One region of the Halomonas sp. NPDC076908 genome, then DNA from elsewhere that is predicted to be linked to it. Evidence: predicted binding sites of a transcription regulator. Region 1 holds the regulator's gene; the other holds the start of a gene.

Region 1 (5,702 bases):
GTTATATAAAATATTTTTATTTTTCTTAGTGACTAAAAATTAGACCCTGCATAAGCAGGGTCCAATAATACAATGTTTGACAATAACTAACGCTAGCTTCCTCTCCTTTTGCGGGATTCCAACCCTGGAATTTAACCCTCACTAACGTTCTGATTGTCTATCGACTCATTCCTTGAATCCTTGTGCATCCTTAACGGTGTGACATGCAACTACATGTTTAGCTCACACCTGCATCGTAATATATTTCATCAAAATTGCAAATTTTTGTTACCGAACGTTTCTAAAATTGTTATCTCGCTGCAAATCTTTCGGTTGATAGCTAATGTGATCACTGGTGCGCGTTGATTCTGCCTCAATAACCTTTGGAAAATCACCTTCATCGTACATTAGTTCAGCTGGGTTAAACTCTGCCTGAGCCGTTGTACGCTGTGAATCTGCTTGGATAGGCTCATCATTTACTGTCAGATCTTGATTCGCTTTAATGGAAAAATTTGCGAACGCTAGCGGGCTAGCTAACAAACCAAAGGAAAGGCCCGCTACTGCTACTTTTTTAAGAAATACATTAGTCATCGTATTTTACTCCAAGATACTGTGATACCGCTGGCGTGGAGGAAGAAGCGCCATCATGGATGGCTATTTTGTCTCATTCTCTTCCGTATCCTGGTAGAGCATAAAAAATGCCAATTTCTGCATATAAAAAATAAATCCATTATTATCAATAATTTATATTATAAATATTGCGCACAATATTACATCACATAAAACAAAAGCAAACTAAATACTTGCGCACTAATGACACATGCTTCACGATTCACATTACTGTAAATAAGGTTGGCTAGGGCAAGATATGGTAAGAAGAGCAGGTTTGAGGTATTCGAGTAAAAAGCAGTTAAGTAGATTAATAGACAGCAAAAAATTAGGCCCCGCCGAAGCGGGGCCCGATATCAGAACTGCCTATAGGTAATAACTAACGTTAGCTTCCAATCCTTGTGCGGGACTCCAACCTTGGAATTAACCCTGACTAACATTTTGATTGCCTATTGATTCATCCTTGAATCATTACAACATCCCTGTTTGAAACATCCTGTTAATAGCTTCGTCATCCGTTGAAGAAGCACATTTCGATATCTCAAACTATATAGAAAAAGCTGTAAGAATTAGCTAGCGCTATTTTCTTCAACAACATCATCTGGGGTGTATTCCTCGTCACCACTCATATCTGTTGATTCTGGATCATTTACTGTATCCGGGCCTTGAGTGCCATGATCAGTTGTTAGATCATCGTTATCATAGGAACCATCGCCACCAGGGCTAGTTCCATTTTGATGTTCTTCTTCCATTGCATCCTGGTTTTGATCAATCGAAGAATTGTCCGTCGTATCAGCAAAAGCTAATGGGCTAGCCATCAAGCCAAACGTTACACCTAAAATGCCAGCTTTCTTGAGAAGTTCCTTGGACATCATATTCCACCTCCGATCGCTGTTAGTACCACTTAATTAAGAAAGAAGGGCTAACCAGTAGCCAGCAATTCCTGCGGTCATCTCTCTTACTTAATATATTCATTGCAGCAGCTATGCCAAAACATTTAAAAAATAAAAAAATTATTATTTTTCAAAAGCTTATAAAAATAAAATGATACAGTCATTAAATCCAACTAGGCGCTAAATGCGGCTATAAGATGTGTAAAAATGGCACATGAGTAATGTTTTACCAATCTTGTATGCCAATATTGCACGCTTCTACAACTGTTGTGCGAAGATTTTTCTTGAGGGCTGCGACTCAGGGCTGACGGAGACGCGAAGCGGGAAATACACAGCGAAATAACGCCCCTTTGCCTGGATGAGACTCTATCTGTAGCTGGGCGTCATGACGCAGCAGAACATGCTTCACAATGGCCAAGCCTAGCCCTGTGCCGCCCGTGGCGGTACTGCGGCCCTTATCAACTCGGTAGAAACGTTCAGTTAGGCGGGGGATATGTACCGGGTCAATGCCTTCTCCGTTATCTTCAACGGCAATACAACCACTGCCCGCAGCATTAACACTCCAGCGCAACGCGATATGGCTACCCGGGGGCGTATAGCGAACGGCATTAAAGGCAAGATTAGAAACTGCGCTACGAATTTCCTGTTCGCTGCCTAGCAAGCACGCATCGCTCTCCAGCTCCACGGTAATGCTATGGCGCTGATGTGAAAGCGCTAACGCATCATCACACACACTCTGCAGTAAGGTGCCAAGCGACAATGAATGATGATCCTTGCCACCCTGGTCAATCTCCAAACGTGACAGGAGCAATAAATCATTCACCAAATTCTGCATTCGCTGCGTCTGCTCCTGCATTTGATTAATACCTCTACCTAACCGTGGCGGAAGCTGATCAGCAAGATCACCATAGGTTTCTAAATAACCGGAAAGCACGGTGAGGGGGGTACGCAATTCATGGGATACGTTGGCGACAAAATCGCGACGCATCTGCTCTAGGCGATGCAGACGGGTAATATCCCGCGCCATGACTAAGCGTTCGTCGTCACCGTAAAGGGTAATTTGATACTGCAGAATACGCCGCTCATCAATCGGCGACGTTAGCGTTAACGGCTCACTGTAGTTGCGGCCATTAAAATAACCAATAAAACCTGGGTCGCGCAGCAGGTTGGTAATGTGCTGGCCACGGTCATGGGCAGTTTGCAGCCCAAGCATCTCGGTCGCGGCACTGTTCCACCACTCAAGGTCACCATGACGGTCAAGCATAACGACGCTATCGCGCATCGCTTCCGACGACTCTTGAATGCGCGCTAAGGTAGCGCGCAGGCGACTTTGAGTGATGCGCTGACTTTTTTGATAGCGGTATAAACGATCAAATAGTTCGCCCCACATACCGCGGGCAGCAGGAGGCTCATCTTGGGGATGAAGGGTTAACCAAAGGTACAAGGCACGCAGCTGACGCAGATGATAAAACAGGCACACCGCTAGCCCCGCAGATAGCCCGACGCCAGCGGAGCCTAGCAGCCAACCTAAGCAAGTGCCTAGCGTAGCCAGCCACGCTAGTCGCCACAGCTCACGGCTCCATAAGCGCACATTTATACCCGTGAAGAGAAACGGTATCCGGTGCCCCGAACCGTTTGAATCAGGTTTTGATGCACGTCGCCCAGCGCTTTACGCAAGCGGCGAATATGTACATCAACCGTGCGCTCTTCAACGTACACATTGCCACCCCATACTTGATCGAGCAGTTGGCTGCGTGTGTAAGCGCGCTCTTGATGGGTCATGAAAAATTGCAGCAGCCGATATTCAGTTGGCCCCATTTCCAACGCTTTGCCGTGGGCACTCACACGATGGCTTACCGGATCCAACAGCAGGCCGTTAATCTCGATCGGATCTTCAACGCCACGAGGAGTAGCTCGGCGCAACACTGCTTTAAGACGTGCCACCAGCTCACGGGGTGAAAAAGGTTTCGTGATGTAGTCATCAGCACCTGCTTCAAGCCCTTGAATCTTATTATCCTCCTCACCTTTGGCGGTGAGCATAATAATAGGTATCTCAGCGGTGGCTTCATCACGCTTTAAGCGTCTGGCTAACTCAATGCCGCTGGTACCAGGCATCATCCAGTCGAGCAGTACTAAATCAGGCTGATGATCGACCAATATGGCATGGGCATCCTGGGCGTTATCCGCTTCAAGCACGCGATAGTCAGCCATTTCCAGCGCTACTGCGATCATCTCGCGAATGGACGCCTCGTCATCGACAATCAGAACGGTCTTGGCGGTCATACCAATGCCTCACGGTGTTCAATGAAAAACAGCTCAATGAAAAACAGCTCAAAGAAAATTGCTCAAAGAAACTAGTTCAATGACATGTCAGTGACGATAACACCATGGATTGATGACAATTACATGACAATAGCCGCTATCAGCCAGCAGCAGGCCACCAACTTAGCGCGATACCGGCAAATATCAGCAGGCCCGACCAGTGATTATTGAGAAACGCTTGGAAACAAGCGTCACGCTCACGATGGCGAATCAACCGCTGTTGATACACAAACGTCACTGCCATCGCAGCCAGCCCAAGCCAGAAAAAGCCACCTAATTCCATCCGCCAGCCGACCCAGGCGAGTAGCGTTAAGGTGGCTATTTGTAGCAAAAAAATCATTAGGCGATCGGCACTACCAAACAGAACAGCCGTTGATTTAATGCCAATTTTCAGATCATCATCACGATCTACCATGGCGTACTGAGTATCGTATGCCACCGTCCATAGTACGTTGGCACAGAACAGCAGCCATGCTTCCAGCGGGACATAGCCCAACACGGCACCAAAGGCCATGGGAATTGCCCACGAGAACGCAGCCCCCAATACTACTTGTGGGAAATGGGTGTAGCGCTTCATAAACGGATAAATGATTGCCAGCGCCACACCGCCTAACGACAGTGCCACCGTAAACCAATTGGTCAGTAGCACTAAAATAAACGCCGCTGCCACTAACGCGATAAACAGCAGCTGCGCCTCGGTTTCGCTAATACGGCCAGTGGCTAGCGGACGGTGTTTAGTGCGTTTTACATGGCCGTCAAAATGACGGTCGGCATAATCATTGACCACGCATCCAGCCGCGCGCATGACGTAAACACCTGCCACAAAAATAAGCAGCACGTTTCGGCCTGGTACGCCTTCAGCGGCAATCCACAGCGCCCAAAGCGTCGGCCACATTAATAGCCAAGTGCCAATTGGCCGATCCAAACGCATCAGTTGGAAAAAATCTGCCACGCGAGCGAATCCTTTCGGCCGCAACAGTGAACGATCCATGCTTACCTCACGAAAAATAAGATGCAGACGTTAGCCTAGCGCGAAGGCAAATCAAGTTCATCCACCATCGCCCGCAAAAAATGCTCCTGCACTAACAGCGATAGTCCGCCATGCTGGAACACTGAGCGCCTTCCCCAGGGTCCTTCGCTGTTAAGATCATGCAGACTCGCGAAGTTAGCCGAATGCCTTGTCACTTCTAAGGGACCACGTACTAGATCTGGCTGTTGAAATAACCAACTCCCTAGCGACCGCTCACCCAGACGCTCCAAACGCTGCCCTTTTAATTGTGTCAGCGGAGCAACTGAGCGCGCCACCACCCAGGGGGTATCATCTAAACTGAGTGCCACTTCACGCAGCCATGCGTAACATTTGGGCCTAATGCCCAATGCTTGAGCCTCATCTGGCAACGGCCAGCCCACCCCTTGGCGTAATAGACGCACACGGAAAGACTTACCCTCGCCTGCTGCGGTTAACCGAGCAGTTAGCGAGTCCGTGGAGGCTACCCACTGCCACCAGGGGGCACTCATCGCCGGACGCGCCGCCGAGACAGGGCGCCAGCGTGGGAATATCTGTACTTGCCGGGAAGCAGGAGGCGTCACCGAGTTCTCCAAGCCAATAATCGGGGCTGCTAGTGTAACATGGCGCTCTGAATGGCTTTTATCTCAGCGGTTTTTTTAACGGCTCTGTTATAACGAACCTGTTTTAACGCCCCTGTTTAGCGACTCTTTCTTTAGCGACTTTCTTGGTGTTCGCATGTCCGCATCACATACACAGCTCTCTTCGTCACATGCTGCGCTGGTGATTATTGGGACTGGCATGGCTGGTATTGGCCTTGCCCGCGCCTTGCGCCGCCTGGGCGACCAACGTTCAATAGCGCTGATTAGCGCTGACAGCGGCGATGACTATAG
Region 2 (5,702 bases), on a different contig from region 1:
GCCCGTGGCGTGGCAGGTCATTGCGCCAACACCACCGGCGCTCGATGAAAAAGAGGCTGAGCTTTATCGTCAAGAGCAGGCGGTGATCGATTCATTTGTTGATGGATTACCCCAGTGCGCGCGGTTAATGGCGCACTTGCCCAGCCTAATGATCTTTGATGACCACGACGTTACTGATGACTGGAACCTGACGGCTGAGTGGGAGCGCTGTGCCTATGGCCACCCGTTCTCTAAGCGCATTATTGGCAACGCCTTGATCGCGTATCTGCTCTGCCAAGCCTGGGGCAACGAACCGGATAAACTGAATTCATTAGTGCATCACGCCTCAACGCTACTACGCGATGGGTGCCCGCCGCTGGTATGCCCGGAGCAAGATGGTTTTATCGAGCGGCTGCTGCGCTTTCAGGGCTGGGAGTTTCAGGTGCCCGGCACGCCGACGCTGATTGTGCTGGATACCCGGACCCGCCGTTGGCGCAGCGAACGTAGCCCAACGCGCCCCTCAGGCTTGATGGACTGGGAAGCGTTAATGGAAATGCAGCAGGCATTATTGGGGGCTAAAAGTGCCGTGATTATTTCCCCCGCGCCGATGTTTGGCGTCAAATTAATTGAAGGTATTCAAAAGCTGTTTACGCTTGCGGGTAAGCCGCTGGTGGTCGATGCCGAAAACTGGATGGCCCACCGTGGCGCGGCCAATACGCTGCTGCAGATTTGGCAACACTCCAAAACGCCGGGCAACTATGTGATTTTGTCGGGGGACGTACACTATTCGTTTGTCTATGACATTCTGGTGCGTCGCCAAAAGGGCGCGCCTCATCTGTGGCAGATCACCTCAAGCGGAATCAAAAACACCTTTCCCAAGCAGCTACTCAATACGTTTGATCGGCTAAACCGCTGGCTCTACGCCCCATGGTCGCCACTCAACTGGTTTACCAAACGCCGTAAGCTAAGCGTTCACCCCCGCGACCCTGATCGCGCTAGTGCGGGTGAGCGACTATGGAATGCCAGCGGGATAGGCTTGGTGACGCTGAATGAAAAAGGCCGCCCAGTCGATATTCGCCAACTTGATGTGGACGGCAGCGAAGTGGTATTTCCGCCGCCAGAGAGTTTTAACCAAAACAGCGGATAACAGGCTATGTGCTGAGCATCGCGGCAAGTAACGTGTCGGTCTGTGTGAAATAGGGGCGTCACCTTACGTTCGTAAAAACGTCACCAAGTAGTCATATAAGTGCCCCGCCGTTGTCATCTGAAGCCGTCAGGATAGCGCTATCTTCTAACAACGCCTTTAGGTGATATATGCAACCCTCCTCTTTATCTCTTACTCGTACCTTGATCAGTGCTGCCGTTGCGGGTGCCTTTGCCCTGGCGTCGGTTAATGCCTCTGCTGATCTTTCTTCGCGCTATGTAGATAACGATGGCGATATGGTGGCGGACGCGCCCACGGATGAATCCCAGTGGGTAGACCCGGATACGCTGGTGTTTGCTTATACCCCGGTAGAAGACCCCGCTGTTTACGCCGATGTATGGTCCGATTTCCTGAGTCATTTGGAAGAAGCTACCGGTAAGCGGGTTCAGTTCTTCCCCGTTCAGTCTAACGCCGCCCAGTTAGAAGCACTGCGTGCGGGCCGCTTGCATGTTGCTGGTTTTAATACTGGTAGTACGCCGATTGCGGTGAACTGCGGTGGTTTCCGTCCTTTTACGATGATGGCTTCTGAAGACGGTAGCTTTGGCTACGAAATGGAGATCATCACTTATCCCGGTAGCGGTATTGAGTCAGTTGAAGACCTAGAAGGTCGCCAACTGGCCTTTACGGCTGAAACCTCAAACTCTGGCTTCCGTGCGCCCTCAGCGCTGCTGATGTCTGAGTATGGGCTAGAAGCCGATGAAGATTATGAGACCGCGTTCTCCGGTTCTCACGACAACTCCATTCTTGGAGTGGTCAATAAAGACTACGAAGCAGCGGCGATTGCTAACTCCGTAGGTACTCGGATGATTGCCCGCGGTGTCGTCAATGAAGGTGATTACGAGATTCTTTACACGTCAGAAACCTTTCCCACTACTGCTTACGGCTTAGCACATAACCTGACCCCTGAGCTTGCACAGAGCATTCAAGACGCCTTCTTCAGCTACGACTGGGAAGGTACCGCTCTGGAAGCTGAGTTCGCAAACTCCGGTGAATCCCAGTTTATTCCCATTTCCTATGAAGAAAACTGGTCGGTCATTCGTACCATCGCCGATGCCACCGGCGTTACCTACGACTGCGATTAATCGCTAGCTAGCAAGTTTTGCTCGGCCAGAAGGGTTTCCCTTCTGGCCGTTAAGCTATACATACGAGGTGGGAATATGTTGACACTAAGCGGCGTAGGCAAGCGCTACCCCACTGGGGACCGCGCGCTAAGTGATATTGAGTTATCTCTGCCTAAAGGGCAGGTGATGGCGCTAATTGGGCCGTCTGGCGCAGGAAAAAGCACACTAATCCGCTGTGTGAACCGGCTAGTTGAGCCGACGCAAGGCAGTATTCGTTTGGAAGAGACTGAACTCACCAAGCTCACAGGCCAAAAATTGCGTCATGCGCGTCGCTCTATGGGGATGATTTTTCAAGAGTATGCGCTGGTAGACCGTTTAACCGTGATGGAGAACGTCTTATCCGGACAGCTCGGTTACGTAGGGTTTTGGCGCAGCTTTTTACGTCGCTACCCTCAAGAAGCGGTGACCGAAGCCTTCCGGTTGTTAGAGCGAGTGGGCCTTCCCCACGCGATTGACAAGCGAGCCGATGCGCTGTCGGGTGGGCAGCGCCAGCGTGTTGGTATTGCGCGCGCGTTGCTGCAGAGTCCCAAACTGCTACTGGTGGATGAACCAACGGCAAGCCTGGACCCGAAAACCTCACGCCAGATCATGCGCTTGATACGCGAGCTATGCGCTGAACGGGATCTGGCAGCAATCATTAATATTCACGACGTGGCGCTTGCTCAGCAGTTTGCTGACCGTATTGTCGGGCTGCGCGCAGGAAAAATTGTTTTTGATGGTCTCCCTAGCGAGCTTGATAGCGAGATGCTCACCACGATCTACGGTGAAGAGGAGTGGGACACCACCCCTGAACCGATGGATGAGGACGAGAGCGTAGCGAAAACCTCCGCTAGTGCAGTGCAGCCGGGCAATGTATTGCCAATATTGTCGGCAGGAGGCGCGCGATGAACACAGCGGATACATTGGCCGAACGGCGCCAGCAGGCGGCTAAGCAAGGCCAGTGGCGACGCCTGCCGTTGATACACGATTCCCGCTTACGCCGGGGAATTGTTATTGCGACGGTAGTTTATTTGATACTGGCGCTCTCTACGGTAGACGTTAACTGGGCGCGGGTAGCCGAAGGTGCTGGCCGGGCGGTGAACTTTTTGGGCGCGTTTATGCAGCCCGACTTTGTTAGCCGCCAGAAAGACATCGTGGATGGTTTGTTGGAAAGCTTAACCATGACGCTCACCTCTACGGTGATTGGGGTACTGCTCGCCATACCGGTGGGTTTAGGGGCGGCGCGTAATATTTCACCGCTGCCGATCTACTTTGTGTGCCGCAGCATCATCGCCGTGTCGCGTACCTTTCAAGAGATCATTATCGCTATTCTATTCGTGGTGATGTTCGGCTTTGGCCCGTTGGCCGGGATGATCACGCTGGCGTTTGCCACGATTGGTTTTATGGCCAAGCTGTTGGCCGAAGATATTGAAGATCTGGATTGGCGTCAGGTGGAAGCCGTGCGCGCAACCGGGGCAAGCTGGTTGCAAACCATTAACCAGGCCGTTCAGCCTCAGGTTATGCCCCGCTTGATTGGGCTTTCAGTCTATCGCCTAGATATCAATTTCCGAGAGTCGGCGGTGATCGGCATTGTCGGTGCCGGCGGTATTGGAGCCACGCTGAATACCTCTATCAGCCGCTACGAATACGATACCTCGGCGGCTATTTTGCTGATCATTATCGCTATTGTGTTGCTGTGCGAGTACAGCTCAAGCCATGTCCGTCGCTGGACCCAGTAACGCCCGCCTGGGCCCGTCATGTCTGGCCCCGACATTTGTGGAGACATTCAATGCCTGTTTCAACTTCATCGCAGGGTCTGCCGGTATGGCGGCGCCGCACCACGCGTGCACAGTGGCTGCAATACGCCGCTTGGCTGGCGGGGATTAGCCTGTTTCTACTTTGCTGGAAAACAATTTCCGACAACACCATGTGGGTGTTTGTCGAGGATGCTGGTCGCCAAGGCAGTGACTTAATCAGCCGCATGATGCCGCCGCGTTGGGAGTACGCCAATGTGCTGTGGAAGCCGATGTGGGACACCCTCAATATCGCCACACTGGGTACGCTGATTGGCATCATGATGGCATTTCCGGTGGCCTTTTTGGCCGCTCGTAATACCACGCCCCACCCCTTGGTACGCAGCGTGGCACTCATGGTGATTGTGGCATCACGTTCTATCAATTCGCTTATCTGGGCGATGTTATTAGTAACCATTTTAGGCCCGGGTGTGTTAGCGGGGATTATCGCCATTGCCCTGCGTTCGATTGGCTTTGTGGGCAAGCTGCTTTATGAGGCCATTGAAGAGATCCACCCCACCCCCGTTGAAGCGATTAGTGCTACCGGCGCGAGCCGTATGCAGGTAATGAATTACGGCGTGCTGCCACAGGTGATGCCCGCCTTTGCTGGCATCAGCGTCTATCGTTGGGATATTAATATCCGCGAATCGACGGTATTAGGGTTGGTGGGGGCTGGTGGTATTGGCCTGCAGCTGAACGCGTCAATCAATAGCCTCGCCTGGGATCAGGTCAGCGTTATATTTTTGATGATCTTTGTCACCGTGCTGGTATCTGAATGGATTTCTGCGCGGGTTAGGCACGCGATTATTTAAACGTGCATTGATTTACAGTAGGTCGTTGCACCCGTTAATGAGGAGTCAGCTATGCGTTTTCCTGATGCGGAGATTACTACCATTGATTTGCTGCGCCACGGGGAACCGGTAGGCGGCCGAATGCTGCGCGGGTCTACTGATCACCCGCTGAGTGAAACCGGCTGGCAGCAAGTGACGGATGCGGTGATGCGGCATACGGTTGAAGGTCACTTGCCTTTTGATGCGATTGTTACCTCGCCGTTGATGCGCTGCCGTGAGTTTGCCCTATGGCTAGGTGAAGAGTTTGACCTACCCGTTCAGGTGGACGATGACTTAGCCGAGCTACACCTGGGGCAGTGGGAGGGTAAAACGCACGCGCAAGTATTTGCGGAAGAGGGCACTGAACGAATGAGTGCGTTCTGGCATGATCCTGCCCGGGTGTCTCCCCCCGGAGGCGAAAAGATACAGGCCTTCGATGCACGACTAGCAGAGGTTTGGAAACAGCTGTTAGCTAACCCGCCAGGTAAGCATGTGCTGGTTGTGGCGCATTTGTTTGTGTGTAATGGGCTATTGAGGCAAGTGCTTGAACAGCCGCTATCGCGAGTGCTCGCGATGGACTTACCTTACGCGGCGATGAGCCGTGTTCGCCATGAGCGCCATGCGCTTGGCGAGACCACGTTTGTGGAGTGGATTGGGCGTTAACTATTGGCGGCGAGGCATGCTTTACGCCATGATAAAGGCACATTAGCTTAGCGGAGCGCCTTCCATGCCTTTGGTTAGCCTGTTGTATCTTCCTTGTCGGTTAATGTTGCCGGGTAAATGGGTACTGCTAAGT

What was found. Region 1 encodes PhoB, which activates phosphate uptake and scavenging genes when phosphate is short. Its sites were predicted from a motif close to TGTCATANNNNTGTCANA; they were not measured.
Region 2: phnD (phosphate/phosphite/phosphonate ABC transporter substrate-binding protein) is a predicted target of PhoB. The motif match lies at 1,205-1,222, and genes of this name have one in related genera.

The regions. Positions count from the first base shown of each region.
Region 1 is NZ_JBNNIW010000008.1:113,914-119,615, reverse strand. It holds gene ACQKE4_RS06830 (hypothetical protein) at 268-570, opposite strand; gene ACQKE4_RS06825 (hypothetical protein) at 1,158-1,463, opposite strand; gene phoR (phosphate regulon sensor histidine kinase PhoR) at 1,780-3,072, opposite strand; gene phoB (phosphate regulon transcriptional regulator PhoB) at 3,075-3,764, opposite strand; gene ubiA (4-hydroxybenzoate octaprenyltransferase) at 3,904-4,794, opposite strand; gene ACQKE4_RS06805 (chorismate--pyruvate lyase family protein) at 4,830-5,393, opposite strand; gene ACQKE4_RS06800 (NAD(P)/FAD-dependent oxidoreductase) at 5,548-5,702, shown strand, end outside.
Region 2 is NZ_JBNNIW010000043.1:13,393-19,094, forward strand. It holds gene ACQKE4_RS18025 (alkaline phosphatase D family protein) at 1-1,126, shown strand, start outside; gene phnD (phosphate/phosphite/phosphonate ABC transporter substrate-binding protein) at 1,294-2,265, shown strand; gene phnC (phosphonate ABC transporter ATP-binding protein) at 2,341-3,192, shown strand; gene phnE (phosphonate ABC transporter, permease protein PhnE) at 3,189-4,022, shown strand; gene phnE (phosphonate ABC transporter, permease protein PhnE) at 4,073-4,888, shown strand; gene ACQKE4_RS18050 (histidine phosphatase family protein) at 4,940-5,569, shown strand; gene ACQKE4_RS18055 (C40 family peptidase) at 5,673-5,702, shown strand, end outside.